4 regions of the Selenomonas sp. oral taxon 138 str. F0429 genome follow, and region 4 is predicted to be linked to each of the others. Evidence: riboswitches for the same ligand, from Rfam matches in the RefSeq annotation. Region 4 holds a riboswitch; each other region holds the start of a gene.
The links. Region 4 has a riboswitch for cobalamin ahead of nikB (nickel ABC transporter permease). Riboswitches for the same ligand answer to the same signal wherever they lie in the genome.
Positions count from the first base shown of each region.

Region 1: linked by a shared signal. The riboswitch ahead of HMPREF9163_RS10935 (sirohydrochlorin cobaltochelatase) and the one ahead of nikB (nickel ABC transporter permease) in region 4 are both predicted to bind cobalamin.
Region 2: linked by a shared signal. The riboswitch ahead of HMPREF9163_RS00325 (TonB-dependent siderophore receptor) and the one ahead of nikB (nickel ABC transporter permease) in region 4 are both predicted to bind cobalamin.
Region 3: linked by a shared signal. The riboswitch ahead of HMPREF9163_RS09610 (TonB-dependent receptor) and the one ahead of nikB (nickel ABC transporter permease) in region 4 are both predicted to bind cobalamin.

Region 1 is NZ_KB290952.1:200,645-209,571, reverse strand. It holds gene HMPREF9163_RS10985 (YggS family pyridoxal phosphate-dependent enzyme) at 1-649, shown strand, start outside; gene HMPREF9163_RS10980 (cell division protein SepF) at 657-1,175, shown strand; gene proC (pyrroline-5-carboxylate reductase) at 1,182-1,994, shown strand; gene HMPREF9163_RS10970 (RNA-binding protein) at 1,994-2,788, shown strand; gene HMPREF9163_RS10965 (DivIVA domain-containing protein) at 2,806-3,360, shown strand; gene lspA (signal peptidase II) at 3,366-3,824, shown strand; gene HMPREF9163_RS10955 (RluA family pseudouridine synthase) at 3,821-4,729, shown strand; gene pyrR (bifunctional pyr operon transcriptional regulator/uracil phosphoribosyltransferase PyrR) at 4,742-5,290, shown strand; gene sigH (RNA polymerase sporulation sigma factor SigH) at 5,457-6,266, shown strand; gene HMPREF9163_RS10940 (vWA domain-containing protein) at 6,373-7,110, shown strand; cobalamin riboswitch at 7,168-7,356, shown strand; gene HMPREF9163_RS10935 (sirohydrochlorin cobaltochelatase) at 7,473-8,504, shown strand; gene HMPREF9163_RS10930 (Gfo/Idh/MocA family protein) at 8,658-8,927, shown strand, end outside.
Region 2 is NZ_KB290925.1:57,367-66,293, reverse strand. It holds gene mmuM (homocysteine S-methyltransferase) at 1-82, shown strand, start outside; gene folE (GTP cyclohydrolase I) at 93-692, shown strand; gene folP (dihydropteroate synthase) at 712-1,560, shown strand; gene folB (dihydroneopterin aldolase) at 1,562-1,930, shown strand; gene folK (2-amino-4-hydroxy-6-hydroxymethyldihydropteridine diphosphokinase) at 1,927-2,895, shown strand; gene HMPREF9163_RS00335 (uracil-DNA glycosylase) at 2,897-3,592, shown strand; gene msrB (peptide-methionine (R)-S-oxide reductase MsrB) at 3,620-4,747, shown strand; cobalamin riboswitch at 4,850-5,064, shown strand; gene HMPREF9163_RS00325 (TonB-dependent siderophore receptor) at 5,252-7,180, shown strand; gene HMPREF9163_RS00320 (ABC transporter substrate-binding protein) at 7,170-8,135, shown strand; gene HMPREF9163_RS00315 (radical SAM protein) at 8,146-8,927, shown strand, end outside.
Region 3 is NZ_KB290949.1:42,259-47,283, forward strand. It holds partial or broken gene HMPREF9163_RS12585 (magnesium chelatase domain-containing protein) at 1-7, opposite strand, end outside; gene HMPREF9163_RS09605 (PepSY-associated TM helix domain-containing protein) at 220-1,491, opposite strand; gene HMPREF9163_RS09610 (TonB-dependent receptor) at 1,579-3,822, opposite strand; cobalamin riboswitch at 4,008-4,180, opposite strand; partial or broken gene HMPREF9163_RS12590 (recombinase zinc beta ribbon domain-containing protein) at 4,276-5,025, opposite strand, start outside.
Region 4 is NZ_KB290930.1:295,974-304,900, forward strand. It holds gene HMPREF9163_RS02925 (ABC transporter substrate-binding protein) at 1-884, opposite strand, end outside; gene nikC (nickel transporter permease) at 896-1,708, opposite strand; gene nikB (nickel ABC transporter permease) at 1,705-2,628, opposite strand; cobalamin riboswitch at 2,799-3,030, opposite strand; gene HMPREF9163_RS02940 (MATE family efflux transporter) at 3,150-4,487, opposite strand; gene HMPREF9163_RS02945 (HAD hydrolase family protein) at 4,647-5,411, shown strand; gene purD (phosphoribosylamine--glycine ligase) at 5,462-6,721, opposite strand; gene HMPREF9163_RS02955 (MGS-like domain protein) at 6,732-7,325, opposite strand; gene purN (phosphoribosylglycinamide formyltransferase) at 7,322-7,954, opposite strand; gene purM (phosphoribosylformylglycinamidine cyclo-ligase) at 7,947-8,927, opposite strand, start outside.

The sequences.
Region 1 (8,927 bases), on a different contig from region 4:
GCGTACGTCCGTCCCGAAAGATGCGCCCGTGGAGCTGATTGCCGTGACGAAGAATCATCCCGTAGAGGCAATGCAGGCCGCGATCGACGCCGGTATCATGAACATCGGTGAGAATCGCGTGCAGGAGGCGCTGGACAAGGCACAGACCTTGGAGCGTGAGGTCAAATGGCATCTCATCGGACATTTGCAGCGGAATAAGGTGAAACATGCTGTACGGCAGTTCGATCTGATTCATTCGGTGGATTCCGTCCGCCTTGCGCAGGAGATCGACAAGGCGGCAGAGAAATTCGGCAAGGTGCAGAACATCCTCGTGCAGGTCAATTTGGCGCGTGAAGAGAGCAAATCCGGTGTATACCGTGAGGAACTAGATGATGTACTTGCGGAAATTGAGGTGCTGCGCGCCATTCGCTTGCAGGGATTTATGTGCATTGCGCCGAATTATGACGATGTGGAGGAGTGTCGCCCACTCTTTCGCGCGATGTACGAGCTGTTTCGGCAGGTGAAGGAGTGTGAGCCGCGCACGGCGGATATTCGCTACCTGTCGATGGGTATGACCCACGATTACGAAATCGCAGTGGAAGAGGGAGCAAATCTCGTGCGTGTTGGCACGGCGATATTTGGTGCACGTCAATATGCACTAGGAGTGTGAGGGATCAGTGAGTATCTTTAAGAAAATATCCACGAAATTCATCGGCATTACGCCGGAGGATGAGGCGGAGGAAAACGAGCAGCAGGAAGCGGAGAAGGAGAAGAAGTCTGCGCCTGTGACCGAAATCGGTGCACGTACGAACCGACGTGTGGAGACGGGGGCAAACCTCTCTGCATTTCCGGACTTTTCTGCGCCTTCGAGCACGGGTGGCGGCACCCCGATCGACAATGTGGTCGCGGCATACCGCATGAATGTCGTTGTCATTGAGCCGCAGACCTTCGATGATGCACAGCAGGTCGCGGTCAATCTGCAAAAGAAGAAGCCCGTTGTGCTCAATTTTGAAAAGACGGAGAAGAGTGTGGCAAACCGCATTATCGACTTCATCAGCGGCACGACGTATGCGCTCAACGGCGACATCAAGAAGATCAGCAACAATGTTATCCTCTGCGCACCGCATAATGTCAATGTCAGTTACTCCGAGGAGGAGCATCGTCTCGGCGACGATATGTCGTTTCCAAACAGGTAGCAGATGATGCGTGATGATATTCAGATTGGCATCATCGGCGGCGGCGCGATGGCAGAGGCTCTGATTGCAGGCTTGACGACGCGCGGTAGTGTTCCCGCATCCCATATCAGCGTATCGGAACACAAGGCTGTGCGCTGTGACGCGCTTACGCAGCGCTATGGCATACACGCACAGGTAGGGGCAGAATCCTTTCTGCCCCGTATTGACGTACTCATTCTCGCTGTAAAGCCAGCGGCGGCAGCTGCTGCGATGCAGGAGACGGCGCATCTGTTGAAGGAGGGGGCTCTTGTCCTCTCCATTGTTGCGGGTCTGACGATTGCAGAGATCGAGGCGGCATATCCCGCGCATCCCGTTGTGCGTGCGATGCCGAATACGCCGCTGGCTGTGGGGGCGGGCATGTCCGCCTATGCGTGCGGAACGCATGCAGGGGCGGCAGAGTTGGCGGCGGCAGAGATGATACTCGGCGCTGCGGGACGGACAGTTGCAGTGCATGAGGGCGATCTCGATGCAGTGACGGGACTCTCGGGCAGCGGGCCGGCATATGCGTTCCTCATGATGGAGGCGCTGATTGAGGGAGGGGTTGCCGCAGGCCTCAGGCGTGAGACGGCGGCAATGCTCACAGCGCAGACACTGCTTGGTGCGGCTGAGATGGTGCTGTCGGCAAGGAGTTCACCCGCCGATCTGCGTGCGGCGGTCACGAGTCCTGCGGGCACGACGGCTGCAGGGCTGCGCGTCATGGAGCGCGCAGGCGTGCGCTCGGCGCTGATTGAGGCAGTGCTTGCGGCAGCGGAGCGATCCAAAGAGTTGGGGAGAAAATAATGGCAGCGGAACAGAAGGAGCGGATTCTCCGCTTTTATCGGGGGACAGAGGGCGAGGAGATAGCGATCCGTCTGCTCGATCTCGCCGAGGCGGTTATGAAGACGGAGAAATTCCGCATCAGTCCCTTTCTCGACCCGTACGGGCAGGAGATTGCGGAGACGATATGCGCGAGCTATGACGGGATTCAGCTCGACCTTGACGGCGGCTATGCAGGTGCGGAACGCCAGCGTGCAATGCTGCGCCATCGGGATTTTCGTGGGACGCCGGACGGCTTTGGGATCTCCTGTGTGGAGTCAGTGTGGAACGGGCAGTTCGCACGGCTCACGCACCGCGATGTGCTCGGCGCTCTTATGGGGCTTGGCATCGAGCGCGAGCTGATCGGCGATATCCTGCCCGCGCCGGACACGGCGAAGATTATCTGCGACACAAAGATCGCAGGCTTCATCGTGAACAATCTGACGATGATCGGTGCGGTTGGTGCCAAGGCTGCACTTTCAAATTTGGAAGAAATCGCGCCGCGCGAGGAGCGGACGAAGGAGATCCGTGCGACGGTCGCCTCTCTGCGCCTTGATTCCATTGTCGCTGCGGGATTTGGCATCTCGCGCAGTCGCGCAGCGGACGACATCGCGGCGGACAAGGTGAAACTCAACTGGCAGAGTGCGGGCAGCGCCTCGAAGACGATCAAGGAGGGCGATGTGCTCTCTATGCGCGGACGCGGGCGCCTCGAGGTGACCGAGGTGCGCGGGCAGACGAAGAAGGGGCGCACGGTCGTCGTATTGAATCGATTCTTTTGAGGAAAGGCGGGAGCAGGATGCTGACACCAATGGATATACACGCGAAGGAATTTAGCAAGAGCTTTCGCGGATTCGATGAGAACGAGGTCAACGATTTCCTAAACGAGGTCATGGAGGCGTATGCCTCTGCGCTGGACGAGAATGAGCACCTGCGCGCGGAGCTTGCGCGGGAGCGGGAGAAAGTCGAGGACTTTCGGCGCATCGAGCAGAGCGTGCGCGAGACGCTTGTGGTCGCGCAGAAGACCGCCGAGGATACGATGACGAATGCGAAGCAAAATGCTGACCATACGCTCGAGCTGGCGGCAAAGGAGGCGCAGAATCTGCGCCGCGAAGCGACGCTCCAGGCAAAGGCACAGTTGGATGAGGCTGCCGACAAGGTGCGCGCCGTCGTGGCGGAGTATGAGCGGCTCGTGCGCGAGAAGCATCAATTCCTGCGACGTATGAAGGGAAATGTGCAGGCGGAGCTCGCACTCATTGAGGATGCGATTGCGGAGATGCCCGATATGATGGCCGAAAAGAAGGCAAAGAGCCTTGTGGAAGAGGTCAATAGGAAGAGCGAGGAGGACGTTTGAGAGCGATGAGCGGACGCGTAAAAGCCGCATTTTCCTTTTTGTTGATCCTACTGATCGATCAGTTGGTCAAATACTACGTGGAACTGACGATGCTGCCGGGGGAGAGCATTCCCGTCGCGGCGCCGTTTTTTCATATCACCTTCGTCCTCAACCCGGGCGCGGCATTCGGGATCTTCCGCGACCAGCAGTGGCTCTTCCTCGCGACGGCAATCGTCTTCTCTGTCGCCTTCCTTGTGTTCTATGAGCGTCTGCGCCGCAGCGGCAGTCTCATTCACTACGGCAGCGTTGCACTTGCGGCGGGGGCTGTGAGCAATCTGATCGATCGCATCCGCCTCGGGCTCGTTGTGGACTTCTTCGACTTCCGCGTCTGGCCCGTGTTCAACATCGCGGACATTGCCATCGTCCTGGGGACGGCAGCCGTGCTCTGGGCGCTCTTTGTGCAGAAAAAGGAAATCCGATCATGAGCACTGTATTCATTGCCAAACACGCAGGTGAGCGTCTGGATCGTGCGCTTGTTGTGCATATGCCCGATCTCTCACGCAGCTATGCACAGCGCCTGATCGAGACAGGCCAGGTCACGGTGGACGGTGTGGCGCGCAAAGGGAACTACAAGCTGCGCGGCGGCGAAGAGATTGCCTGCACTGTGCCGCCCGCCGAGGAGGTCGAGATCCGCGCGGAGCAGATTCCGCTCGACGTGCTGTATGAGGACGAGGACATGATCGTCATCAACAAGGTGCGCGGCATGGTCGTGCATCCCGCTGCGGGCGTCGTGAGGGGCACGCTTGTCAATGCGCTCCTCTATCACTGCAAGGATCTCTCGGGCATCAACGGTGCGTTGCGCCCCGGCATTGTGCACCGCCTCGACAAGGATACCTCGGGGGTGATGGTTGCGGCGAAGAACGATATGGCGCATCACTTCCTTGCGCGTCAGATTCGCGACAAGGAAGCGCGGCGTGAATACCGTGCGATTGTATACGGAAACATCGTGCCGCGCGCGGGAATTATCACGGGCGATATTGGGCGTCACCCGACCGACCGCAAAAAGATGGCAATCGTGCGCGAGAACGGCAAGCCTGCTACGACGCATTTCGAGGTGCTCGAGCGCTTCGGTGCATATACCTATATATCCTGCCGACTCGAGACGGGGCGCACCCATCAGATTCGCGTTCATCTGACGAGTATCGGGCATCCGCTCGTGGGTGATGCGAAGTATACGGCGAAGAAGAATCCCTTTGCTATCGTGGGACAGGCGCTTCACTCGCTCACACTTCGCCTTGTCCATCCACGCTCGGGGGAGGAGATGGCGTTTACCGCACCACTTCCCGCAGATATGGAGGAGATTTTGCATACGCTGCGCACGGACGGATAAGGAGGTACGCACATGACGGAATTTAGGGAAAAGGCTGTCCTGATGGACGATGACGGCATTCGGCGCGCTCTCATGCGCATTGCACATGAGATCGTCGAGAAGAACAAAGGCACGGAGAACCTCGTACTCGTCGGCATCCGCACGCGTGGTGTCCCCATTGCTGCGCGTATTGGCGCAGAGATTGCGCGCATCGAGCAGCGCGAGCTGCCGTGCGGCGTGCTCGACATCACGCTCTACCGCGACGATCTCAACGAGCTCTCCTACCAACCCATCGTGCATCCGACGGAGATGCCGCACGACATCACGAGCAAGACCATCGTGCTCGTGGACGATGTGCTCTACACGGGACGCACAATCCGCGCCGCGATGAACGCGCTTCTCGACATCGGACGCCCGCGCATGATACAGCTTGCCGTACTCATCGATCGCGGGCACAGGGAACTGCCCATCCGCGCGGACTACGTCGGCAAGAATGTGCCGACTGCCGCGCTCGAGGACGTGTCCGTGCTCTTGCAGGACACGGACGGCGTGGAAAAGGTCGTCATTCGGGAACGCGTTTGACAATCCCCGTGCTGAGAGCCGCAGTGTTGCGGCTCTTTTTTGTATCTTGACGGAAGTTTTGCAATAGAGGTATAATGAAATCGGGACATTTGTAGGGGCTCATACAAGGGCGGCGACTAGAGAGAACCTCCTGAATGTGATGGAGCAAGAGTGACGGAGCAATCGTATGATTTTTTACGGCGATAAGCAAAAGTCCATGTTGGATGAGGAGCAGGCCTCAGCGGATGAGCTGGAGGCATGTGACCTTGAGGCGGAGGAAGAAGAATCGGACGAGGTGGGGGCGGAGAGCAGCGTCTACGACGGCTGCACCGACGAGGAGCTGCTCGCACATATTCGTTCCTGCGAGGGCGATGAGGCACTCGATTATCTCATCAATAAATATCGTAATTTCGTGCGCTCCAAAGCGCGCTCCTACTTCCTCATCGGTGCGGATCGCGAGGATATCGTACAGGAGGGCATGATCGGCTTCTTCAAGGCAATTCGCGACTATCGCGAGGATAAATTATCGTCGTTCCGTGCGTTTGCCGAGCTCTGTGTGACGCGGCAGATCATCACGGCAATCAAGACGGCGACACGGCAGAAGCACATTCCGCTGAACTCCTACGTCTCGCTCAACAAGCCAATCTACGACGAGGACTCTGACCGCACGCTGCTCGATGTACTCTCGGGTGCGCGGATCAGCGATCCCGAGGAGCTCGTCATCAGTCACGAGGAGTTCATCGACATTGAGCAGAAGATGGAGGAGATCCTGAGCGACCTCGAGTGGCGCGTGCTCATGAGCTATCTGGACGGCAAGTCCTATCAGGAGATTGCCGTCGACCTGCACCGTCAGGTGAAATCCATCGACAATGCGCTCCAACGCGTGAAGCGCAAGCTGGAAAAATATATGGAGTCGCGCGGCGACGATCTCGACATTGGGACGGTCTACCGGGGGCTCACGACGATTAACCGCGGCGTACGCATGCCGGAGGAATAGAGGGGGGCACCCCTCTTTTTTTATGAGGAATTAACCGCAAAATATTTTGAACCTGATATAATTTGAGCAAGATCTATTTCTTCTGATTGAAAAAGGAGGTTATCTTATGTGGAAGAAGATTCAATGTGCCGTCATTGCCTGTTTGTTGTGTGTGACATGTGCAGCAACGGCGTCCGCTGCGGTGCGTTCGGATGACGTGAGGCGGGCAGAGAAGCCGGAGCGCATCGAGCTCGTACTGGTTCTCGATAAGAGCGGTTCTATGCAGGGACTCGAGTCCGATACGATCGGCGGATTCAACTCCATGATCGAGAAGCAGAAGGCTCTTTCGACTCCTGTAGACGTGACTGCTGTGCTCTTTAACGATACGACGGATGTCCTTTATACGCACAAGAATATTCGTCTCGTGCGCCCGTTGACGGACAAGGAGTATGAGGTGGGCGGTACTACGGCACTGCTCGATGCCGTGGGCAATACGATCCTGAAGGTGGAGCGCGAACCGTCGGTCAAGAGCAGGGGTACGAAGGTCGTCTTCGTCATTATCACGGACGGGCTCGAGAACGCGAGCGCAGAATTCTCAAAGACGAAGGTCAAGCAGATGATCTCGGACAAGCAGGAGAAGGCGGGCTGGGATTTCATCTACCTTGGTGCGAACATTGATGCGGTCGAGGAGGCAGATGCCATCGGTGTGAAGAAATCGAATGCCGTAACCTATAAAAACACGAGAAAGGGTGTCCGTGCGAACTACGATGCGGTTTCTGCCTTTGTTGCAGAGACGGCGGAGCGTGGTGACGCCGATACATCGGGGGAATGGCGGTCGTATGTGGAGGAAGATACGACAAAATAAGCGTGCGAGCGATTGACAATTTGCATATAAGGATGTATGATATCTATATTGTTAGAATTTAATCTTTGGGAGACAGGTGCAGTGCAGTTATGCACGCTTAATAGAGAAGCCGGATAAGCCGGCGCGGTCCCGCCACTGTGAGGGGAGCGAACCTGCAAGGATGCCACTGGGAGGAGATTTCTCTTGGGAAGGCGCAGGGGAGTGATGAACCGAGCCAGGAGAACTGCCTGTTTGACAATCCACCGTGTGCCAAGGGCACATACCTGCGAGCGACGGGAAGGGGATTCGTGAAGATGATTCACGGGGCTTTCTTGTTGCGGCAGGAAAGCCTTTATTATTTATATTTTTTGGGAGGAATTCGGATGAAGAATTGGAAGAAATTGCTGGTTGCGTCCCTCGCATGCTCGGCAGTCCTCGGATTCTCGTACAGCCCGGCAGAGGCGTCGTATGAGCTGAACCCCGAGGTCAAGACGGTGACCCCCGCGCTCATGGAGGCATCGGAGATCGGTGTTCTGAAGTATGAGAACCCGCAGATGGCGAACTACACGAACAAGGATGCCATTGTTGTGACGAGCTTCGGCACGACGTTCAAGGAGACGCGTGAGAAGACGATCGAGGCGACGGTGGACGCGATCAAAGCGGCACATCCGGGTGTGAAGGTTGTGACGGCATTCACCTCCCATATCATCATTGACCGCATCGCAAAGAACGAGGGCAAGAAGTACCCGACGCCTGAGGAGGCGCTCATGCAGCTCAAGGCGGACGGCTACTCGCGTGTGGCACTCGTCTCCCTCGATGTCATCCCGGGCATGGAGTACTCCTATGTCAAGGCCGTGTTCCATGAGTACAAGGAGCAGTTCAAGACGATGACCTGCGGCACGTCACTCATGTACTGGCAGGGGCAGGAGGAGCAGCCGGATGATGTGATCGATTTCATCCAGGCGGTCTCCAGCCAGTTCCCGAAGATGGGGAAGGATGATGCGCTGCTCCTGATGGCGCACGGCACGCCGCACGTCTCCAACGCATACTATGCTGTCATTCAGGCGAAGCTGGACGCACTCGGGTACAAGAATGTCTACGTCTATACGGTTGAGGGCTGGCCGAGCCTCGAGGATGTCATTCCGAAGCTCAAGGCGAACAAGGTCAAGAACGTGACGCTCATGCCGATCATGATGGTTGCGGGCGACCATGCACACAACGATATGGCGGGCAAAGATGCGGACTCGCACAAGAGCATTCTCGAAGGTGAGGGTTATAAGGTCAATGCCTATCTCCACGGCCTCGGTGAGAACAAGATGATTCGCGATGTCTATGTGGAGCGTGCAAATGACGCGTGGGATGCACTGCAGGGCAAGAAGGATGCAGATGCGGATCACATCAAGATGATGAAGTAAGCGCATCTACAAATTTTACGGTAGTACTAGAGCCTGCCGCGGAAGTTTTTCACTTCGGCGGTAGGCTCTTTTCTTTGCCCGCATACCCTGCTATAATAGGTGGGCATATGAGTAGCAAGGACATGATGTCCGCGCGTGAAGGAGAACAGAGCAATGAAGATAGCAGTTGTCGGTACAGGGATGATCGCACGCGAGGCGCTCATCGCCCTGCGTCAGGTGGAGGGCGTCGAGGTCGTCACGATCTGTGCGCGTCCGCATAGCCGCGACAAGGCTCGAATACTCGCGCAGGAGTTCGGCGTGCCGCAGGTGGCGACGGACTATGGGGCGATGCTCGCGGCACATGAGGCGGACTTCGTCTATATCGGCATTGTCAATAGTGCGCATTTTGACTATGCGCGACAGGCAATTGCGGCGGGCTGGCAC
Region 2 (8,927 bases), on a different contig from region 4:
GGCGCGACTCATCGGCGGCTGCTGCAGAACATCGCCGCGCGAGATTGCGGAGATTTCCACATGGGCAAAGAATGCAGAGTGAGGTGAGGAAGATGGAGAAGGGGCGTCCAACGGTCGACCTTCCGCGTGCGGAGCGCGCCATGCACGAATTCCTCACGGCTGTCGGCGTCGATCTTACGGCGCAGGGGATGGAGGAGACACCTGCGCGCTCAGCGCAGCTCTACGCAGAGCTCTTTGCAGGGCTGCATGAGGAGGTCGGGGAACTCTGGGCGGATGTGATGACGGAGGAGATGGATGGTCTCATTGCCGTGCGTACGATTCCGTTTCACTCCATCTGTGAACATCATCTGCTTCCGTTCTTTGGGACGGCACATATTGTCTATCGCCCGCACGCAGGACGCGTGGCGGGCTTTGGCGTTTTCACGCGCCTTGTTGACCGCATGGCGCGCCGTCCCCAAATTCAGGAGCGGCTGACTTCGGATATTGCAGATGAAATCGAGCGCGGACTCGGCGCGGAGGGCGTGCTTGTGGTTGTCGATGCACAGCAGCTCTGCATGACGATGCGCGGTGCACGTGCGCACGGGACACGGACGACAACCTCCGCGTGCCGGGGGGGATTCCGTGCAGATAAGGTGATGGCGATGCAGGCTTGGCAGATGCTTGGTATTGCACATGATACGGAGTCTTGCTGATGGGGCATAGGAGAGTGGAATGACGGCAGAGAGAATTTATCGCTTTCGTGACGGGAAAAAGCTGCGGCTTGGCGCTCGGACGCTCGTCATGGGGATTCTGAACGTGACGCCGGACTCGTTTTCGGACGGCGGAAAGTGGAATCGGAGGGATGATGCCCTGCGTCATATGGAGGAGATGGTGCGGGACGGCGCGGACATCATCGACATCGGTGCGGAGTCGAGCCGCCCGGGCTTCGTTCCGATGAGTGCGGCGGAGGAAATCGAGCGGCTTCTTCCATTTCTCGAAGCCGTTCTACCGGAGTGCCCCGTGCCTGTCTCTGTGGACACGTTCAAGGCGGAGACGGCGCGTGTGGCGCTTCATGCGGGGGCGCATCTGCTGAACGATATCTGGGGGCTGCAGTATGCGGAGGAGCCGAGCGCGATGGCGCAGGTAGCGGCAGAGGCGGATGTGCCCGTTGTCGTCATGCACAATCAGAACGGGACGGCGTATGATGGGGATGTGATTGCCGCAATGCGCGGCTTTTTCCTGCGTTCATTTGAGATTGCGGATGTGGAGGGGCTTTCTCGTGAGAATATCATCCTCGATCCCGGCATTGGCTTCGGCAAGACGGCGGCGCAGAATATGCACGTTATGCGGCGGATGGATGAGCTCATCTCGTACGATGGCGTCGATTATCCCGTCCTCCTTGGGGCAAGCCGCAAGAGTTTCATCGGAGCGGCGCTCGATCTGCCTGTGGAGGAGCGCATGGAAGCGACGGGGGCGGCGTGCGTCCTCGGCATCATGCGCGGTGCGTCCATTGTGCGTGTGCACGATGTGAAGCCGATTGCACGCATGTGTCGGATGACGGACGCAATACTAGGAGCTTGATATGGACAAAATTTTTTTGCGCGGCATGACATTTGCGGCGGCACACGGCGTATTGCCGCATGAGCACGGCGTGCGTCAGCGTTTCATCGTGGATGCGGAGCTCCTGCTCGATCTGCATGGCGCGGGCATGCACGACAGTCTTGCGGAGACGGTGAACTATGCCGAGGTCTATGAGATTGTGCGCAAGACCATCGAGGGCGAGACGAAGAAGCTGATCGAATCGCTTGCCGAGGACATCGCGGGCAGGGTGCTCGCGGCATTCTCCACGATTCAGAGCATCCGTATTACCGTACACAAGCCGGCGGCGCCGATTCCGGGGATATTTTCGGACGTGGGCGTCTCCATCACGCGGGAGCGCGAAGAGACGTGAGACGGACTGCCTATATTGGGCTCGGGGCAAATCTCGGCGATCGCGGGGAGACGATGCGCGCGGCATTGCGGCGCGTGGCGGAGCTTCCTTCTGTAAATGTGGAGCGAGTCTCTGCGTTCTACGAAACGCCGCCGTGGGGCAAGACCGATCAGCCACCCTTTCTGAATGCGGCGGCGCGCATTGTGTTTGACGGTACGCCGTATGAACTCCTTGCCGATCTCCAACGGATTGAGCAGGAGCTTGGGCGCGTCCGTCATGAGCACTGGGGTGCGCGCACGATCGACCTCGACATCCTGCATATCGAGGGGCTGACCTGTGCGGAGGAGCGTCTGATCCTGCCGCATCCCTATCTGACGCAGCGTGCCTTTGTGCTCGTTCCGCTCCATGAGATTGCGCCCGCGCTCCGCATTCATAAAAAATTCATCGCCTCATATTATGATGAAATCGACCGTACGGGCATCGTACGTGTCCCCGAGCTCTCCGTACCGTATCCGCTCATGCTCATGGCTGCATGCGACGAGGCAGGCGGTATCGGACGAAACGGACAGCTGCTCACGCACTGTGCGGAAGATATGGCACATTTTCGCGAGACGACGATGGGCGGCATTGTCATCATGGGGCGGCGCACGATGGAGAGTCTGCCGGGGCGGCAGCCACTCACAGGGCGGGAGAATATCGTTCTCTCGCGGACGCTTATGCGGGCGGATGGCTTTCATATTGTGCACGATCTTGCGGCGTTGTGGACGCTGCTCGGACGGCTCGTGTATGATGCGGAGCGTCTGATCTTTGCAATTGGCGGCGAGGAATGCTATCGTCTGCTCCTGCCCTATGTGCATCGCGCGTATGTGACGCGTCTTGCGGGCACGTATGTGGCGGATGTCTTTTTGCCGTCGCTGACGGACTTTGTGCGTACAGGATGTCGGCGCAGAGAAGACTGTATTTTTGAAATTTACGAGAGAGTTTAGCATGGCAAAGGAAATCTTTCACAACGACTGGCAGGAACTTCTCGCTGATGAAATGGCACAGCCCTACTATCGGGAGCTGCGGGAGTTCCTGATCGGCGAGTACCGCACGCGGCGCGTGTACCCCGATATGTTTGCGATCTTCAATGCGCTGCACTACACGAGCTTTGCGGATACGAAGGTCGTTATTCTCGGACAGGATCCGTATCATGGGGACGGACAGGCGCATGGACTGTCGTTCTCCGTGCAGGTCGGCATCGATCCGCCGCCGTCGCTGCTCAACATCTACAAGGAACTGCAGGATGATCTCAGCATTGCACTGCCTTCGCATGGCTGCCTCATTCCGTGGGCGAAGCAGGGCGTGCTCCTGCTGAACACCGTGCTCACCGTGCGCGCGCACTCCGCAGCGTCTCATGCGGGGCACGGATGGGAGCGGTTCACCGATCACATCATCCGCCTCCTCGGAGCACGCGAGCGTCCGCTCGCTTTCATCCTCTGGGGCAGTCCCGCACGCCGCAAGCGCAGCCTCATCACGAATCCACGCCACCTCATCGTCGAGTCGCCGCATCCAAGCCCCCTCTCGGCGCATCGCGGCTTCTTCGGCAGCCACCCCTTCTCGCGCGTTAACGATTTTCTCGTGCAGGCGGGCGAGACGCCGATCAACTGGCAGCTGCCGCCGGCGGGAGAGATTGAGGCGTAATATTGATACATACATAGGAGAAATATCATGAAAATCCCATCGTTACAAAACATCTGCGCGCTTGGTCTTGTCGCCTGTCTCGGCGGCTGCGGTTCGCCTGCAGTATCCTCGGCGGAGATGCCGCACGAGATCGTGCAGGAGCATATGCCGACGGACGGTCAGAAGGAAATCTATCTCGCGGGTGGCTGCTTCTGGGGGACAGAGCTGTATACGAGCCTTGTGTACGGCGTCGTCTCGGCGGAGAGCGGCTATGCGAACGGTGCAACTGCGCATCCGTCCTACCGCGAGGTATGCAGCGGCAGCGGTCATGCGGAGACGGTGCATATCGTCTACGATCCGCGGAAGGTCAGCCTCGATGAACTCCTCACGGCATTCTATGACTCCATCGACCCGACGGCAAAGGATCGGCAGGGCAACGACATCGGGCGGCAGTACCGTTCAGGCATTTACTACGTGCCAAATGCGGATGGAGCGGAGAGTCACGATGCCGCTGTGATTCGCTCCTCGCTCGAGGCTCTGCAGCAGCGCATTGGAAAGCCAATCGCGATAGAGATGGGGCCGATTGTGAATTTCTACCGTGCCGAGGACGATCATCAGGAATACCTCGTGAAGCACCCGAATGGCTACTGTCACATCTCGCCTGCACTCATCGCGCAGATGCGTGAAAAACGCGCGGCGGCAGAGCGGGCAGCGGAGGCGAAACCCATGCGCACATTTGCAAAACCATCGGACGAGGAGCTGAAGGCACGCCTGACGGGAATGCAGTATGCCGTCACGCAGCAGAAGGCGACAGAGCCTGCCTTCCGCAACGAATACGATCACGAATTCCGTGAGGGCATTTACTGTGACATCACGACGGGTGAGCCGCTCTTCATCTCTGCGGATAAATACGACTCGGGGTGCGGCTGGCCAGCATTCTCGCGCCCCATCGACAGCAGCCTTATCGCCGCACATGAGGATCGCTCCTACGGCATGGTGCGCACGGAGGTCACGGCGGCGGGCAGCGGCGCGCATCTCGGGCATGTCTTTGACGACGGCCCTGCCGCGACGGGCGGTCTGCGCTACTGCATCAACAGCGCCTCTCTGCGCTTCATCCCAAAGGAGGACATGGAGGCAGAGGGGTACGGCGACTATCTCTATCTGCTGGAAAAATAAATTTGAAAAAGTACTGGGATGTGAGAGAATTCGTAAAATATCTTTTTCTCGTATTGACAAGTACTTCTTCCAATGTTATCTTTACCAAAGCCTTACGAAAACTTTATAGGAATTGGATCAGGTACTTTGTGTTTAATAGAAAATCCGGTAAGGAGTCATCACCACAAGCCGGAGCGGTCCCGCCACTGTATCAGTGAGCAAGCCTGCATGGAAATGCGCTGTTATTTCCGAGAACGTCACTGGGGGAGTTCCCTTGGGAAGGCGCAGGTCTGCGATGAACTGGAGCCAGGAGAACTGCCTGATTGACAATCGCCGTTTGACCTGCGAGTGATGGGGATGGGGATTTGCGTGCTGTTACGCCGCTTTGAGCCCCTTTGATTGAGAGCCTATGAGCCCTTTTCTGCTGTTGCAGGAAGGGGCTTTTCGTTTTCCTCTATACCTAAAAGTTTTCAAAATATGATTATGGTGCATGGAGAGCACTTCACAAGAAAGGTGACAAAGGATATGACAAGAGAGAAGAAGTGGACACTAGCGGTGCTTGCGGCATTTGCGGGAGTAAGTTTTGTTGGAACGGCATACGCTGCGGAGCAGACGTCAAACGAGCAGGGAGATGCGCACGCGCTCGCCGATACTGTTGTGACAGCACAACGACGCGAGAAGCGTGATCTCGATACGCCGGCAACAACAACGATCATCATGGCGAAGGAGATTGAAAAGGCGGGCTATCGCAACGTCTTCGAGGCGATCGATCAGCAGATTGGTTCGACGAGTACATCTTACGGCGATGCGGGGCAGGATTTCGGCTTAGCCGCAGGCCGTATTACACTTCGTGGCTATGACCGCGGTACGCTCGTCATGGTGAACGGCGTTCCAATGAACCTCAAGAACTATCCGAGTACAGAGAACATCCCTGCATCAATGGTTGAGCGCATCGAGATCGTCAATGGTGCAGCATCGACACTTTATGGTGCCGAGGCAATGGGCGGTGTCGTCAATATCATTCTGAAGCAGCCAAAGCCGGAAGAATCAGAGTTCCAACTCAGCCAAACCGTCGGAAATTATTTCAAGAAAAGTGAGGCAACCTATACAGGTGACCGTATTATCGTGGATGTGAGCCGCGAATGGTCGAAGGATCTCCCGCACTCCAACGGGTTTGGCATTGATAAGATTTCCTGGGTTGACTGGTGGGTCGGCAAGGGAAAAAAGAGCCGTGTTGGCGTGATTGCGCAGCTGACAGATGAACTCTCCCTCAACTACAATTATATGGAGGGAGATATTACACGTGGCGGGGTTCAATACAAGAAATCAGGGAATAGTCTTGTTCCGACGGGGACGAAGTACAACTACCGCTACAATGACCTCCGCCATACGGCAAGTCTTGTATATCAGGGCAAAGATAATGGAATTCATGCTGTTCTTGGATACAACTATCGCAAGGTAGATGGTTTTGATTATCTTGCAAACAAGAAGACAGACGGCAATGCGACGATGGATGGGCAAATCCTCGATGTACAGAAGACTTGGAAAATGGGAAACGGCTCCATGGTGTTGGGGTATTCCTATAAGCGTGAGGCGATTGATAAACCTGCGAAGAAGCGTACTGCCGTCCGTACAGGGAACTCCCTTTATGCCTCGTACAGCAAGCAGTTTACGCCGCAGTTTAACTTTACACTCGGTCTGCGGGGGGAGTTCATCAATGACCCCGAGGAAGATCAGCGCGTCCTGATGCCTCAGTTCCAGACAGAGTATAAATTTGACCGCAATACGGCGTGGTACATCAACATCGGTAAGGCGTTCCAGATGCCGACCGTGGATGACAGCTTCAGTTATAAGAATTTCAATCCGACCGGCTTAAAACCTGAGAGCGGCTGGACCTATGAGACAGGCGTCAAGATTCGGCGTGGAAACGATACGTGGAAAGCCGCAGTTTACCATATGGATATGAAGAATAAGATCGGATGGCGGCTTGATACAGCGACCAACCAGCACTATGCGGTCAATACGGGACAGTTCCGTAATACGGGGATTGAGCTTGAGTATGCGAAACGGTTTAATGATACATGGAGTCTGACACTGGGCGGCAGCGTTTCCAATCCGGAGATACAGAATCCGAACGGGACGAATAAGGCTTGGATCCAGGATGCTGCGCGTCTCCAAGGTCTTGTGCGTCTCGACTATCAGATGGCAAAATGGCAGGGAAATCTGAACCTCAAATATCTTGGTGATCGTGAGTACATTGCGCAAAGCTTCGGCGCTGCGCAGGATGTGCCCGATAAGATTCAGCTCAATATGAACCTGATCTACACGGCGGGCAAAGACGATGTGGTCTCTCTCGGCATCTACAATCTGCTGAACCGTGAGAACTACTCCAACCGTTACGGCAACCTCGATCTCGGGCGCAACTTCCGCCTGACCTATACGCATGCGTTCTAATGTGCAGCTCTGTACGCTTTTCCTGTTCCTCCTTGCAGCCGGTATTCTTTCCGGCTGTGCGGGGGAGGGGCAGAATGCGGCAGAGCCATCTGTGTTTTATCGCGGAACGGATGGCATGGGGGTGGAGGTCGTCCTGCGGGAAAAGCCGCAGCGCGTCGTCTCGCTTGGCCTTGCGACGGATGAGATCCTGCTCGCCATTGCACCGCCCGAGCAGATTGCAGCACTCACTGCCTATGCGGATGATCCCGGACTCTCCTCCATGACGGAGGCGGCAAAGGCGGTTCCCGTGAAACTCAAAGATCGGAGTCCGGAGCGCGTCCTTGCACTTCATCCCGATCTCGTCTTTACCACGGACGGTGTGCCGAAGGAGCTCGTGGAGAGCCTGCGTGATCTTGGGCTGACGGTCTATGCCTCGCGCACGCCGAAGCGTGTCGAGGGGATCTTTACGCGCATTGAGGAGGTTGGCAGGCTCGTCGGACAGGAGGAGAATGCCGCAGCACTCATCGCCGAAAAGCGCGCGCGCCTCGCGGATGTGGAGCGCCGTGTTGGGGACATCCCCGAGGCGGAGCGCCCCATCGTCGTCGCGTTTGCGTTCAGTGGCGTGTTCGGGCAGAAGGACGGGCTCTTTGACGATATGTGCCGCCATGCCTCGCTGCGTAACGGTGCCGCAATGGTCGGGCTGACAGCAGATACACCCGTCTCAATGGAGCAGATTGTCGCGCTCGATCCCGATGTTTTTCTGCTGCCGACATGGAGTGCAGAGGGGGAAAAGACGGAGGAGTTCCGTGCGAAGCTCCGCAGTGACCCTCTGTTCATGCATGTGAAGGCGGTGCGGGAGAATCATCTCTACGCCGTGCCCGATACCTACCGCTACAGCGCGGGGCAGAATGCGATCGAGTGCGTCTATGAGCTGGCGCGCGCGGTGTACCCCGAGCGCTTTGCAGACGTGAAGTAGGGCGATGAAGATGAATCCGCTGCGCATGATGGTGCTGAGCCTCACGGGGTCATGCAATCTCGCATGCCGCTATTGCTATGCATCGGAGCAGGATGCGCGTACGATGACATGGGACACGGCGCGACGGGCGATTGATCTTGCAGCAACAGGCAACGCGCCGTTCCTCCTCCAGTTCTCGGGCGGCGAGCCGCTGCTCGCACTGCCGCTCCTCGTGCAGATTGCGGACTATGTTCGTGGGAATCGCATACGGGCGCACATGGATATTCAGACGAACGGGACGCTCATCTCGGATGAGGCTGCGGATTTTCTCCGCGATGTGGGCATTGGTGTCGGCGTCAGCCTCGACGGCAGACCCGATGCGCACGATGCGCTCCGCTGCTTTCCCGACGGGCGCGGGACTTCCTCTGCTGTGATTGCAGGGATTCAGCGTCTCGCGGAGCGCGGGAAGGAAATTGGCCTGACCACAGTCGTCACAGCTGAGAATGTGACGGATCTTCCCGGCGTCATCGAGATAGCATACTATCTCGGCAATGTGCGCAGAGTTGGCTTTGACCTTCTGCGCGGACAGGGGCGCGGTGTCAGTGTGAGACCTGCGCGGGAGGAAGATGTTGCCCTTGCGATGGAGCGCGTCTTTGCTCTGTGCAGGAAGCTCGAGCGGCTTACCGGTCGACACATTGTCATTGCACAGGCAGAGCAGGCAGCATGTCTTGCTCATCGTGTCGACGGCGGCTTCTCGCACTGCCACGCAATGAGTGGCGTGGGCATTCATGTCGATGCGCTTGGGCGTATCTA
Region 3 (5,025 bases), on a different contig from region 4:
CAAACAACGGCCTTCCCTCCTACGTTTCAAATATAAGAAAATTATAACACAGGATAGGGCGAGATGGCTAATGATTCTTTGCAAAAGAAAAGAGATTCCAAGCGCTTACTAGGATGACTTGTCCAGTATGATAAATGAAATCTCGCTTGTATAGATTAAACGGAGGTATCCTTCAATACCTACCCTATCTTGCCTTGGAACACGATAAAAGATTTACCGTCATCCTCTTTGCCATAGATAAATCATGAGCAGCAGGCAGCATCCCCATGCCACTGTCCCAATAGAATCGCCCGTCTCCGCGTATGAAAGCGGCGCTGTCATGCCGATGATGGAAAGCAGTGCAAAGAGCGCGGGCATCGACCACATTGCTGTAATGGGTCTCGTTCCATCTGTCAGAACGGGTGGAATTTCTTTTTTCCGTCGATGTCGCTGGAACCAACCGGCAAAGCCGCTCACAATGACGACAATCGTGAGCATGTCAAGCACCGCCCAGATCAGCTTGAGCGGCATGGTGTCATGATTATAGAGATGGAGCGTACGCAGGGAATCACACAGTGTGAGCCAGCGCGGCATGGGTTGTGTGATATGCGTCAGCCCCTCCTCCGTACGGATGAGATATACCTCCTGCCCACGGAACATCGATGGATGTCCCTCATCCGTCAGCGTCATAACGGCAGGCTCATCCTCTCTGACATTTGCAAGGTAAAGGAGTCTCTGTGTCGGGAAATGATCTGCTGCATAGGAAATCATCTCCTCATATGCAATGGGCTCTTGATTGTGAATATCAACGGGAAGTGCCGCCTCCACATCCGCCCGATAGCTTCCATGTCCGATGATATAGGCGGCAATCGCCACGCCGCTGAGGGTCATCAGTCCTGCCCATACCGCAGTGATCATCCCAAGAAAATTATGCCAGTCGAAGAAATTCCCCGCAGACATTCCGCCGCGTGTCCCTCCAAAAAGGCGTTGGCGCATAAAGAACGGATAGAGCAGAATCCCCCCCACGATAGAGAGGAAGGAAAGAAAACACATGACCGTGAGGAAAATCATGCCGCTACGCCCCATTGACATTTTTAAGTGCAGATTGTGCATCGTCCCCATAAAACTGGCAAGCGCCGGAGATTTGACATGTGTCCCACGCCATGGAACGAGTTCATCCTGAACGGGCGCATAGGCGACACGCGCTCTGCGTGCAGTTCCGTTCTCTTCCTGCCATGTGAGGCTGTATAAAAGCACGCCCCGCTCTGTATCGGTAGAAATCACGTCTACATCGCGCTCCGGCATCTCTGATGCGATCCGTGCTAATCCTGCCGTTGCTCCGCTCCATAGCTCCTGATAGGAGAGTTCACCAAAACTCGGTCGCTCATCGACCTCATTCCACCGATAGATATCCCCACTGAAGATCAGCGGCAGCCCTGTTAGACAGAGCAGGAGGAAAAACAACGCACATATTGCGCTGATCCAACGGTGGAAACGATAGAGAAGTTTCATCGAATGATCCTTTGCAATACAATAGAATAATGATAGCAAATGAAGCCCCGGCATTCCGTCGGGGCTTCAATGCAGACACGCGTCTACTTAGAACGAGTAGGTCGTGCCAAAGGTATAGGTTCTGTCGTTCGCTGTTTCACCCGCATAGTATTTGCGATTGAATAGGTTCTCGATGCCGAACCGCAACTTAAAGTTCTCATTGATTTTGTAATTGAGATACAGATTGGTAACGAAGAAACTGTCCTCCGATCCATATTCGCCCGTCACCGTATCCACGCTTTGGCGTGCAGCGACGTACTGTGTATCCAACGTGCCGTTAAACTTATCGCGGTTATACTCGATACCGAACCGCATCATATGCTTTGGCAGATCCCAGTTACGATAGGTTTTTCCGCCAATCGTATCTTCGCCAGATTCAAAGGTGTAATTGAAATATGTCTGCCAATCACGATGGAAACGGTGCTTCACCGCCAGCTCCACCCCCTTGATCATTGACTTGTTCATATTATAGTATGCACGCACGCGATTCCTCGTCTCAATCGCAATTTTGTCCGCAGTATCCACGCGGAAGAGTGTCAAGCCATAGGATGTGTTCTTATCGATCTTCTGCTTAATCCCCAGTTCAAACGTACGGGAGATTTCCGGTGTCAAATCTGGATTTGCCTGGATGGAGCGCGGTCTGTCACCCGCACGGCGATAAAGCTTGTATATTGAGGGAGGATTGAAGGACTTTCCGTAGCTCAAATAGATCATCGTATCCTTCTGCGGCTCATAGCTGACGGCAATCTTCGGACTCCACGCGTGAAATACTGTATCTTCGTAGCTCTTTCGCACCGTACCGATATAGGAATAACCATCCTGCTTGTCAAACCGATCATAACGCATCCCAAGCTGCAGTTTCCATCGGGCATCAAGCGCCAGTTCATCCTGTACAAAGAGCGCACTGGACATTACGGAGCCGCCACTCTGCTGATACGGCACACCATTGACCGAATCCCAGTCCTTCCAATGCAAAAGGTCATACCTGCGATACCGCATTTTATCCTTTATCCACGAGAATCCTGCGAGCACGGTATTGTTTCCAATCATCCACTGCTTTTGCAGATCCGCATTGTAGTTCTTCGTCGGATATTCAGCACGATCTCCAGTGCCTGTCCAATCAATGCTTGTCGCATCGTAGGCAGAAGAATAGCCATCCTTCCATGTATTGCTGTAGCCGATTCCCGCCTTGAAATCGTTCTTCGTGTCCTCATAGCGCAGCTTGTGAATATCCTGCTCCCTCCTACCGAGGTAGCCGAGGAAGTCATCGGGCGTGACAGTAAGGTAGTTGCCGTTTGGCAGCTGCACAATGCCCGAAAATGTAGGATTTCCTGCAAAATCACGGAAATAGGTGATGGGATCGTGATAGGAATACTCGTATGAGGCGTGCAAATAACTATAATCGAGCGAGCGGTTCTTGTCGAACGCATAATTCAGATCAACGAAGGTATTTTCGCTTTTCTTCTTCTTTGCGCCGCGGCTCCCTACAATATAATTACCATCAGACAATTTGTGGAAGGATCCGGTTGCATCGGGCGTATAGCTTCTATCGTCCTCATCAGTTGTAACGGCATGTCCTACCCAGCCGTCCGAGGTGCGCTTTTCATAGCCGACGCGGAAGGAGATGTTTTTATCACCACCCGTGACCTGAAGCCCGCGCTGCCATGTATTATTGCTGCCGCGCAGGACATCGATCTGCCCGTGAATCAGCTCCATTTTTGTGCTGTCTGACGCATCCGGCTTCTTGGTAATGATATTGATGACACCTGCAACGGCATGACCGCCGTAGAGCGAAGAGGCTGCACCGCGCACGATCTCAATGCGGTCAATGTTTGAGAGGGGGATCGAATCCCAGTTCACGCCGCCGTCAAAGGCGGTATTGAGCATCTGCCCGTTATACATAACGAGAATATCAGAACCGGAAAACCCACGCATTGTCACGCCGTCCTTGACATCCGCTGTCGGTGAGATATAGATCCCCGCCTCACGTGCCAGAGCCTCACGCAGGCTGAACACATGCCGTTTTTCCAGTTCCTTTGATGTAATTACTGTGACATTGGCGGGAACCTTCATCAGCGGTTCTGAGATGCGGGTCGCTGTGACGATCGTCTCACCAAGATCGCGTTCGCTCTGTAAAGAACGAGAAGACTCATCCATTCCATTTTCTGCCGTGTCGGACGATGATGCCTCGGCGGAAAAATTACGTTCAGCTGCGCCTACAATGGGGGTATTCCCACCTGTCAACGCACAGAGGACTGCCAATGTGAGACATTTCTTTTTCCATGGATTCATTTTTTGAAAGACTTCCTTTCTCCTCCTAAAAAATAATACAGAGATCATTACATATAAAACAGCCTCATTTCTCCCATACGAGAAATGAGGCTGAAACTTCATCACATCATGGCAAAAGTACCACACAAAACTAATACACCGAAAAATTCGATGCACGTAATCTCCTCCCCATCACTCGTAGGTCAATCGGCGATTCTAAATCAGGCAGTTCTCCTGGCTCCAGTTCATCGTTTCCCTGTACCTTCCCAGTTTCCCAGTGGCATATCACAGAGGCACTCGCTGCTACAGTGGCGGGACCGCTCCGGCATCTACCGGATTCCCTATTAAGCCTTGCGGCACCTGACTCAACCGTATAAAGTTTTGCTGTTTCCGTGACTATGGTAGCATGAGCCTTTATCCCTTGTCAAGACATACTATACAACTATATTCCCTTTTTGCATACATGAATTATCCTCAAACACCAATTTCAATCTCGCCCTTGAAAATAACAACTATCTGACCGTCCGCCTTCACACAAATGTGCTCGAGCAGCCCACTCCATAATTCCTCGTCAAACTCAACTAGCTCCCCGTCGATACCACATACTACTTGAATCATGGTCTCCAAGGTGTTTCTCTTGCTCTCCCTCTCGGCAATTTGGTCATCCAACTTTTCCATATCCCCCTGCTTTTCCATATAAATCGCACGAATCTCATTTTCCTGTTTCAGATACACCGTCTGATCCTGTGCTACCCGTGCATTCTCTCGAATCAGCATTTCGAGCCGTTCTGCCAAAACGCCGAGTTCCTGCTCTACTTTATCCCGTTCCTCCGTCATCTCCCCCGTTTGGCAAACACTGCCAATCAGAGAACGGAGTTCCGCAATCACATTCTCTTTGACTTCCACCAAGGAGTTCAGAGCCTTAACGAAAATCTGTTTGATCTCACACTCCGTCAGATGCCGTGTGCTGCATGGCTTGCCCTTGTGGGCGTATTTCTTGTTGCAACGATAGATGACTCTGCGGTACTTATCCGTGGAGTGCCATACCTTCGCTCCGTACCAACCTCCACAGCATCCGCATTTGATTTTATTCGCGAAGATGCTGACGCCGCTGTGCTTTCCGTTCTGCTCTCTACGCTTTATCTCCGACTGGACAAAGTCAAATAAGTCTGGCGGAATAATTGCCTCGTGATGCTCCTCCACATAGTACTGCGGAATCTCACC
Region 4 (8,927 bases):
TACGCCTTGCGATCCGTCATTGAGATAAACGCAGCACGTACCTTCGGATCGCCGAGAATACCCTTATTGTTGATGCGGGCGAGAACCGTACGCAGGGATGAAATACGGTCGATGTGGAACTTCGCCGTGTCGTTGAAGAGCCCAATGTCGCCGGCAGCGATGTTGACCGCCATATCGACCTCACCCGACTGCAGTGCCATTGCGCGCGTATTCGGATCATCGATTGACGGGATCTCGACCGTCTCATACGGTACTTCCCCATCCCAATAATACGGGTTCTTCTTCATGACGGCTTTTTCCTTGACGAAGGACTCGCAGACATAGGGACCTGTGCAGATAGGACCCTGCTTTGCAAAGTCACGCTCTCCCTCGCTGGACACATCCACGATTAGGAAGAGAGGATCGGCAAGGAAGCCCGGCATGCTCGGTGACGGCTTCACGGTCTTGATCGTGAGTGTCTGCCCGTCCGCCGTCATTTCCGTATACTCAAAAAAGGTCTTGGCGCGGTTATTCTTTGCAAAGGAACGCTCAAGCGATGCTTTGACTGCCTCCGCCGTTAGTGGCTTTCCATTTGAGAACTTAATGTTGTCACGGATCTTGAACGTCCATGTCAGCTTATCGTCACCGATCTGCCAGCTTTCGGCGAGCCACGGCGTTGCATTCATCTTCTCGTCGAACTTGACGAGCGTCTCGCCCATGCCGTAGCGCATGACGACCCAACTGAAATAGTTCTCCGTCGGCTCAAGCGTATCCGCGAAGTTCGTCACACCGACCTTCAGCGTCGTCTTGTCCCCCGCCGACTGACCGCCGCCGCAGCCCGTCAGAAGTGCAGCTGCCATACAGCCTGTGAGCAGTGCTGTCAGCCATCTTTTTTTCTTTCCCATTTTTTCCTCCTTTAATTTGCCTTGCGCGGGTCCATAATATCCCGCAGACTATCTCCCCATAGATTAAAGATTGCAACCACAGAAGCAATTGCAAGTCCTGGGAAAATCATAAGCCAGGGTGCCGTCTGAATCAACTGACGTCCCTCATTCAGCATGAGTCCCCACTCCGGTGTCGGCGGCTGTGCACCAAATCCGAGGAAGGAGAGACCTGCGAGCTCCATCATGAGTGCGCCGATGTCGAGTGCGGCGGTCACAATGATAATCGGTATGATATTCGGCAGGATATGCCGACGAATCATCGCAATCGGGCGTGTTCCGCTCGTAATCGCTGCAGAAAGATAGTCCTGCTGTTTTACCTTGAGGGTCAGGCTGCGCGCAAGACGCGCATACTTTGTCCAACCCACGATAACAACGGCGAGAACTGCGTTGACTGCACTGCCGCCGAGCACACCTGCAATCGCAATGGCAAGCACAATGCCCGGAAATGCAAGGAACACGTCGGTCAGACGCATGATGGCATTGTCAACCTTGCCGCCGACATAGGCAGAGATCACGCCGATCAATGTCCCAAGACCACCCGAAATAATCACAACGATCAGTGCCATCGTGATCGAGATGCGTGCACCATAGAGGATACGCGTAAAGATATCGCGTCCGAGCTTGTCTGTGCCGAAGTAATGCTCAGCGGATGGCGGCAGAAGTGAATTCTGAATCTGCGACTCATACGGATCGTACGATGAGATCAGCGACGCACAGATAGCGACAAGCACAATCAGCAGGATGATGCCTGTATAGATACGAAACAGCAGTTGATCCCGCGTCATGCTTTCGCCCCCTTCCTAAGTCTTGGATCAAGATAGGCATAGGATATATCAACGATGAGATTCACAAACATATAGAGCGTTGCAATCCAGAGAACAAAGCCCTGCAGGAGCGGGTAGTCGCGCATTTCGATCGCACGCACAGCAACACGTCCGATGCCCGGCCACGAAAAGACAATCTCAATGACGGCAACGCCGCCGAGCAGCCAGCCAATGGCAAGGCCAAGCAGTGTGATGAGCGGCAGGAATGCATTCGGCAGAACGTGCCGCCAGAGGATGCGCTGCATCGACATGCCGCGTGCCTTGAGACCTGTAACGTAGTCCTGTCCGAGCTCCTCAAGCACTGCTGTACGTACCTGCCGCGTATACTTCGACGACAGCAGGATGGCAAGTGTAAAGGCAGGGAGAACCATACGATCAAGGCTGACTTCTCCGCCTGCAATCGGGAAAAGCCCTAACTTCAGACCGAACACATAGAGCAGAATAAGTCCTACCCAGAAGCTCGGCATGGAGACACCGAGAAAGGTGAAGAATCGTATGACTTGATCTGGCCATCGATTCCGGTACAGTGCCGAAATCACCCCTGCCGGAATGGAGATCAAAAGCATCATCACCACCGCCGTGCCTGCAAGCAGCAGTGTTCCTGGAAGATTCTGCAGCAGTTTTTCCTGCACTGGCATTTTTGCCGAGTAGGAACGACCCATATCCCCGTGTACCACACCGTTCAGCCAACTGAGATACTGTTCGTGGAACGGTCGATCCAACCCCAACTCGTGACGAGTACGCTCGATCGTCTCTTGTGATACAATCGTATCGCCGGTTTCGAGAATCGCATCCACAGGATCGCCCGGTGCAATGAATGTCAGACTGAACGTCAGAAAACTGACCCCCAGCAAGGTAATGATCATCTGCCCCAGACGCATCAGGATTGCTTTTGCACTCAACTCCCCAACTCCTTTGTTGTCATTTGCAAAATAAAACTGCCTGTCTCTTTTTGAGACAGGCAGAAGAATGCACACAAAAAACAACGACCTTGCAACACTCCCCCAGTGCTGAAAATCGTGCATCCATCTCCCCATCTCTCGTGAGTCCATCAATGAATCTTATTGCGAGCAGGCTTTCCGGCTCATAGATCGCTGCATTCTTCCGCCTTCCCGGATTTTATTCCAGTGACTTTACAGGCACAGGCTCCATGCCTGTGGAAGAATGCTCCCTATTTACGGCTGCGGGACAGCACGGGCATTGCACGCGTTTTCCTCTCATCGCTCAGCAGACTGTATCAAAAGTATATATCAGCCGCCGACACTCGCAACGTATCCTATTCAGTTTTTAAGAAAACTTCTGTCATAGTATATCTGTATTGGATATGCTTGTCAAGACATCTATTTCAGATTGTTTTATTAGAATAGTCCATAAGTCCTCAGTAATTTACAACTATTCTTTATTAACATGGATTCAATGCATGATCTGAATGTCTTTTATGATATACCTTACGCAGGAGTACGGCAGCACAGGCAGCCCGCATACTCTGATCGAGTGCCAGTGACAGCCATGCACCCTCTAGTCCCATATGCAGTTCGTAGAGAAATACATAGGTAATGATTGGGCGCAGTACGGTTATACTGATAAAGGAATATGCAGCAACCTGCGTTGTCTTACCGCTGGCGCGCAGAATACCCGCGCATACCATCTGATATGCTTCCGGAAAGCTGACAACAGCTACATATGCAATGATAAGGCTGCCGAGCGGGAAAAGTTCAGGATCATGTGCATAGATTCCAAAGATCTCCGCACGAAATACATAGGTCAAAAGAAATGCGACGATAGAGAAGGTGAGGCTCCAACGCATTCCCGTCCACAGATAGCGCCGCCATTCATCGGTCTTGTTCTGATCGCGACTGTGCCCTGCAAGCACGGTGCTCGCCTTTCCCATCCCGTTGCAGAAATTATAGTAGAAATCGCAGAAATTCATCGCAATGGAGTGTACTGCATAGGGAATCGTTCCAAGTTCCGCCACCATGCGTGTATATACGACCATGCCGATGCGTTCAAATCCCTGCTCGCTGAAAATACCACCGAATACGCCGAGAAATTCGCGGAGATAGGCGCGTGTCAGACGATAGTTGCCCTGATCGAATATCCTCCACGCAGAGAGTACGTGAACGGTCAGAAGGAACGACCATATTGTCCCACCGACTGTCCCGAGTGCGGCACCGAGTAGGCCAAGCTCCGGGAACGGTCCGAGACCGAAGATCAAAAGTGCGTTAAGCACGACATTGACAACATTCCCCTGTATATTGATCGAGAGAACGCTCATAGACTCTCCGCGTCCAAACATGACTGCCTGCATCAGCGTCGTGACAGATGTGATAAAGACAGCGGGAAGTGTCCAGAGGCCGTAGATCATCGCGTCGGGAAGGTAGTCCTGCTGTGCCCCCATCCAGATCAGGATTGAATCGAGATGGATGAAAAATCCAATATGTGCAAGTCCAAGAAAAACGACGACTAAGACCATGGTCTTTTTCAAAATATCCCCGTAGGTATCGTGTCGGTCTTGTCCAAAGCGCTCTGCAATCAGGATGGTCACAGCTGCCGCCACCGAACGTGCAACGGTGAGCAGCATCATGCGCGGCTGCGTAAAGATGCTGACAGCTGCAATCGCCCCTGTCCCGAGCGTCCCGACCATGATGATATCCGCATTGCTGAGGAAGATCATAAGCACGCCCTCGAGCGCTGCGGGCAGACCAATCCGTAAATAATTCCTGTCGTAGGATGTCAGCACAATATTATCCCCCATATTTTCCCATGATTCCAAGTCAACAAACTATCACACAATGATAATTCTTGTCAACCATATATGAATATGAATTGACAAGTGACCTGAAATACTGTAGTTTGGTCTTAGCGGGAATATGGAGGATCAATCGGAGGGAGAAAGTCTATGAAAATAGCATTCAGTGATTATGATGGCACACTATCTGTTCCTCATGAAGGCGTTGCTGCAGAGACGATCACAGCCATTCATGACTGGCGCAGTGCGGGAAATAAATTCGGCATTGTGACGGGGCGGGATTATAGCCTAATCGCGATGGAGACGCGAGCACATAACATTCCTGTAGATTTCTATATCTGCTGCAACGGCGCGACAATTCATTATACAGATGGTACGCCCCTTATTTCTACACCGCTCTCCTGCGAGGTAATGAGAGACTTTTTCCGCTCGGAACACGTTCGCAGCTATACGGACGGCATGTTATTTTTTACGCCTGAGCGTGCCTATACCTACCGTCTGCGCACGGACGTCCCACCCTCCTATCTTACGCCGCTGAATACAATAGAGGAGGCTCTACGTCTCAAGGATGTTGTCCAGATGGGGATGCGATTCCGTGACCGAGAAGAAACTCTTGCGGCTTTTGCAGCGATTGATTCGGATTTCCCGAACATATTTACGGGAAATATGAATCGCCAATTTCTTGATCTCAATCGTGCAGGCGTGAATAAAAGTATGGGCATTGCAGATTTTGTCCGTCATATGGGCTGGGAGGCGCACGATCTGTTCATCATCGGAGATGACCCGCAACGATCTCGCGATGATCGAAAAATATGGCGGCTATACCGTGCGCCGCGCCCAGCCGTTTATGCACGAGGCGGCGCGTGCGGTCTACGATTCAGTCGGTGCAATGCTGCGCGATCATCTATAAAATAATTACCACTAAAAAAGAACTTCTGCCGAGCAAATTCGACAGAAGTCCTTTTTTAGCGATGCAGCGCGCGATGTGCAATGTCTTTGCGATAGTACGCGTCCTTGAAGGAGATTTTCTCCACTGCCGCATAGGCAGAATGCACAGCAGATGCAATGTCCTCGCCCATACCGACAACGCCGAGTACGCGTCCGCCGTTTGTGACGAGTTTGCCTTCCTTCTCTGCTGTTCCTGCATGGAAGACAAGCGCCCCTGTTTTCTCGGCATCTGCAATCCCGTGAATCTCGTTCCCTTTTTCGTAGGATGCGGGATAGCCGCCCGCTGCCAGAACAACACAGACAGCCGCGCCATCCTTCCAGTGAATCGGCACATCTGCAAGCGTGCCGTCGGCACAGGCACACATAATCTGTACGAGATCCCCATCCAAAAGCGGCAGGACAACCTGTGTTTCGGGATCGCCGAAGCGGGCGTTGAACTCCACCACCTTCGGTCCTTTTTCCGTAATCATGAGACCGAGATAGAGGCATCCGCTATAGGGCCGCACTTCCTTTGCCATGGCGGCAATCGTCGGCTTTAGAATCTCCTCAGTTGCACGATCAATCATCTCAGGCGTCATGACCGGTGCAGGTGCATAGGTTCCCATACCGCCTGTATTGGGACCCTTGTCACCGTCAAAAGCGCGCTTGTGATCCTGTGCGCTGATCATGGGACGAATGGTTTTTCCATCTGTGAAAGCGAGAAGGGATGCCTCCTCCCCTTCCATGAATTCCTCGATGACAACACGAGCCCCCGCATCTCCAAAGGAGTTGTCCTCCATGATTGCATTCACGGCGTCAAGCGCCTCCTGCTCACTCATGGCGACAATGACGCCCTTCCCTGCCGCAAGACCATCTGCCTTGACGACAATCGGCGCACCTTCACGACGGATGTATGCACGTGCAGGCTCTGCCTCCGTGAAGACTTCATAGCGTGCTGTCGGGATGCCGTACTTCTTCATGAGATCCTTCGCAAAGGATTTGGAGCCCTCGATCTCTGCGGCGTTGGCACGAGGCCCGAAGGCGCGGATTCCCGCCGATTCGAGCTCATCTACAAGCCCGTTCATCAGGGGAACCTCGGGGCCGACCACAACGAGACCGATCTCCTTCTCCTTGGCAAAACGAAGAATTGCTGCATTATCCTCCACAGAGATGTCTGTCATCTCTCCCATGCCGGGGTTTCCGGGGATCGCATAGACTTTGTCCGCCTGCGGGCTTTCTGTGAGCTTTTGGAAGAGCGTGTGTTCACGTCCGCCCGATCCGATTACGAGAATATTCACGTTGCGTTCCTCATTTTTCTAGCTGCTGCGAAAGATAGGCATTGATGGCACTGTCATAATCCGCCGTATGTGCAAACGCCTCATGGGCAAGCCGCATGCGCGTCATACCGTCGACAGCGCCGTCCTTCTGAATCTTCTCGGCAATCTCTGCGTAGCGTTCCGGATTTGTGATTACGGTGACAAATTTGAAATTCTTCGCCGCCGCGCGGATCATCGCGGGCCCGCCAATGTCGATCTGTTCGACAGCTTCGGCAAGAGTCACATTGGGATTTGCGACCGTCTCCTTAAAGGGATAGAGGTTGACGGCGACAAGATCGATCGGTGTGATCTTCAGCTCGCGCAATGCCTTCTCGTGCGTCTGATTTCCACGTACAGCAAGAATTCCTCCATGCACAAAGGGATGCAGGGTCTTGACGCGGCCGTCCATAATCTCCGGGAATCCCGTCACATCGCTGACATAGACGACAGGAATACCTGCCTCTCGTAGCGTCTTCATCGTTCCCCCCGTAGATACGATCTCTACGCCTGCCTTGTGTAGAACGCGTGCAAACTCAACAACGCCGGTCTTATCGGACACACTGATTAGGGCACGTTTTATCTTCATAATGATCCTCCTTCAGCGACGGGCAGAATCTGTACCTTTCGCCCATCCGCACGCAGTCTGCCTTCGACATAGAGTTTGATGGATGCAGGAAATATACGATGCTCCTGTTCCAGAACCCTGGCGGCAAGCGTCTCTTCCGTATCCCCTTCCAGAACAGGCACTGCCGCCTGCATGATGATGGGGCCGGAGTCCATGCCCTCATCCACGAAGTGCACGGTACATCCACTGACCTTGACACCGTATGCGAGTGCGTCGCGATGGGCGTGTGCCCCGGGAAAACTCGGCAGGAGTGCGGGATGAATGTTCAATATGCGTCCTGTATATGCGTGGACGAAGATCGGCGACAGGATGCGCATAAATCCTGCAAGTACGACAAGGGTCACGCCGTGTGCCTGCAATTTTTTGAGCAGAGCCCGCTCGAAATCCGCACGCTCCGCATAGTCCCGATAGATGACGGGCACGGCGGGGATGCCCTTTTCACGTGCGCGTTCGAGTGCATAGGCATCCGCCTTGTCCGCGATGACGACAGCGATCTCCGCAGGAATATCGCCGCGCTCGACCGCCTCGATGATGGAGGCGAGATTAGAACCTCGTCCAGAGCAGAGAATGCCCAGTCTCTCCTTACGCATCAAAGACACCGCCCTTGATGACGATTTCGTGTGCGCCCTCGGTCACATGGCCGATGCGGTGAACGATCTCGCCCTGTGCGTGCAGATGGGATACAATGCGCTCCGCTTCCTCGGGTGCAGCGATCAGCACCATGCCGATGCCCATGTTGAACGTGCGGTACATCTCCGCCCAGTCCACATTGCCCCACTCCTGGAGCAGACGGAAGATCGGCGGCATCTGCCAGGCAGCGCCGTCCACCTCTGCGCTCCTGTCCTCGGGAAGTGCACGCGGAATATTCTCATAGAATCCGCCGCCCGTAATATGCACCATGCCGTGAATGTCAAATTCTCGAATCAGAGGCAGACAGATGCGTGGATAGAGGCGGGTCGGCGTCAGCAGTTCCTCGCCGATGCTCTTGCCGAGTTCCTCTATGAACTCATTGCCCTTGAATCCCTTGTGTTCAAATACGATTTTACGTACCAGCGAGTAGCCGTTCGAGTGCACGCCCGAGGATGGCAGACCGAGCAGTATGTCTCCCGCCTTGACACGTGCGCTCGTAATGAGCTTGGAGCGCTCCGCCACACCGACCGAGAAGCCTGCAATATCATATTCCCCGACGGGATAGAAGCCTGCCATCTCTGCTGTCTCACCGCCAATCAGGGCGCAGCCGGATTCCTTACAGGCGCGTGCAACGCCTGTGACCACTTCGGCGACCTGAGCAGGTTCGAGCTTGCCGACGGCGAGATAGTCAAGAAAGAACAGAGGCTCTGCGCCCTGCACAAGGATGTCGTTCACGCACATGGCGACGGCATCCTGTCCGATCGTATCGTGCTTGTTCAACAGGAAGGCAAGGCGCAGTTTCGTTCCGACACCATCCGTACCGGATACGAGTACGGGTTCTTTATAGTCCTTCGTATTGAGGGCAAACAATCCGCCGAAGCCGCCGAGATCGCCCAGCACCTCGGGACGATAGGTCGCGCGTACACAGTCCTT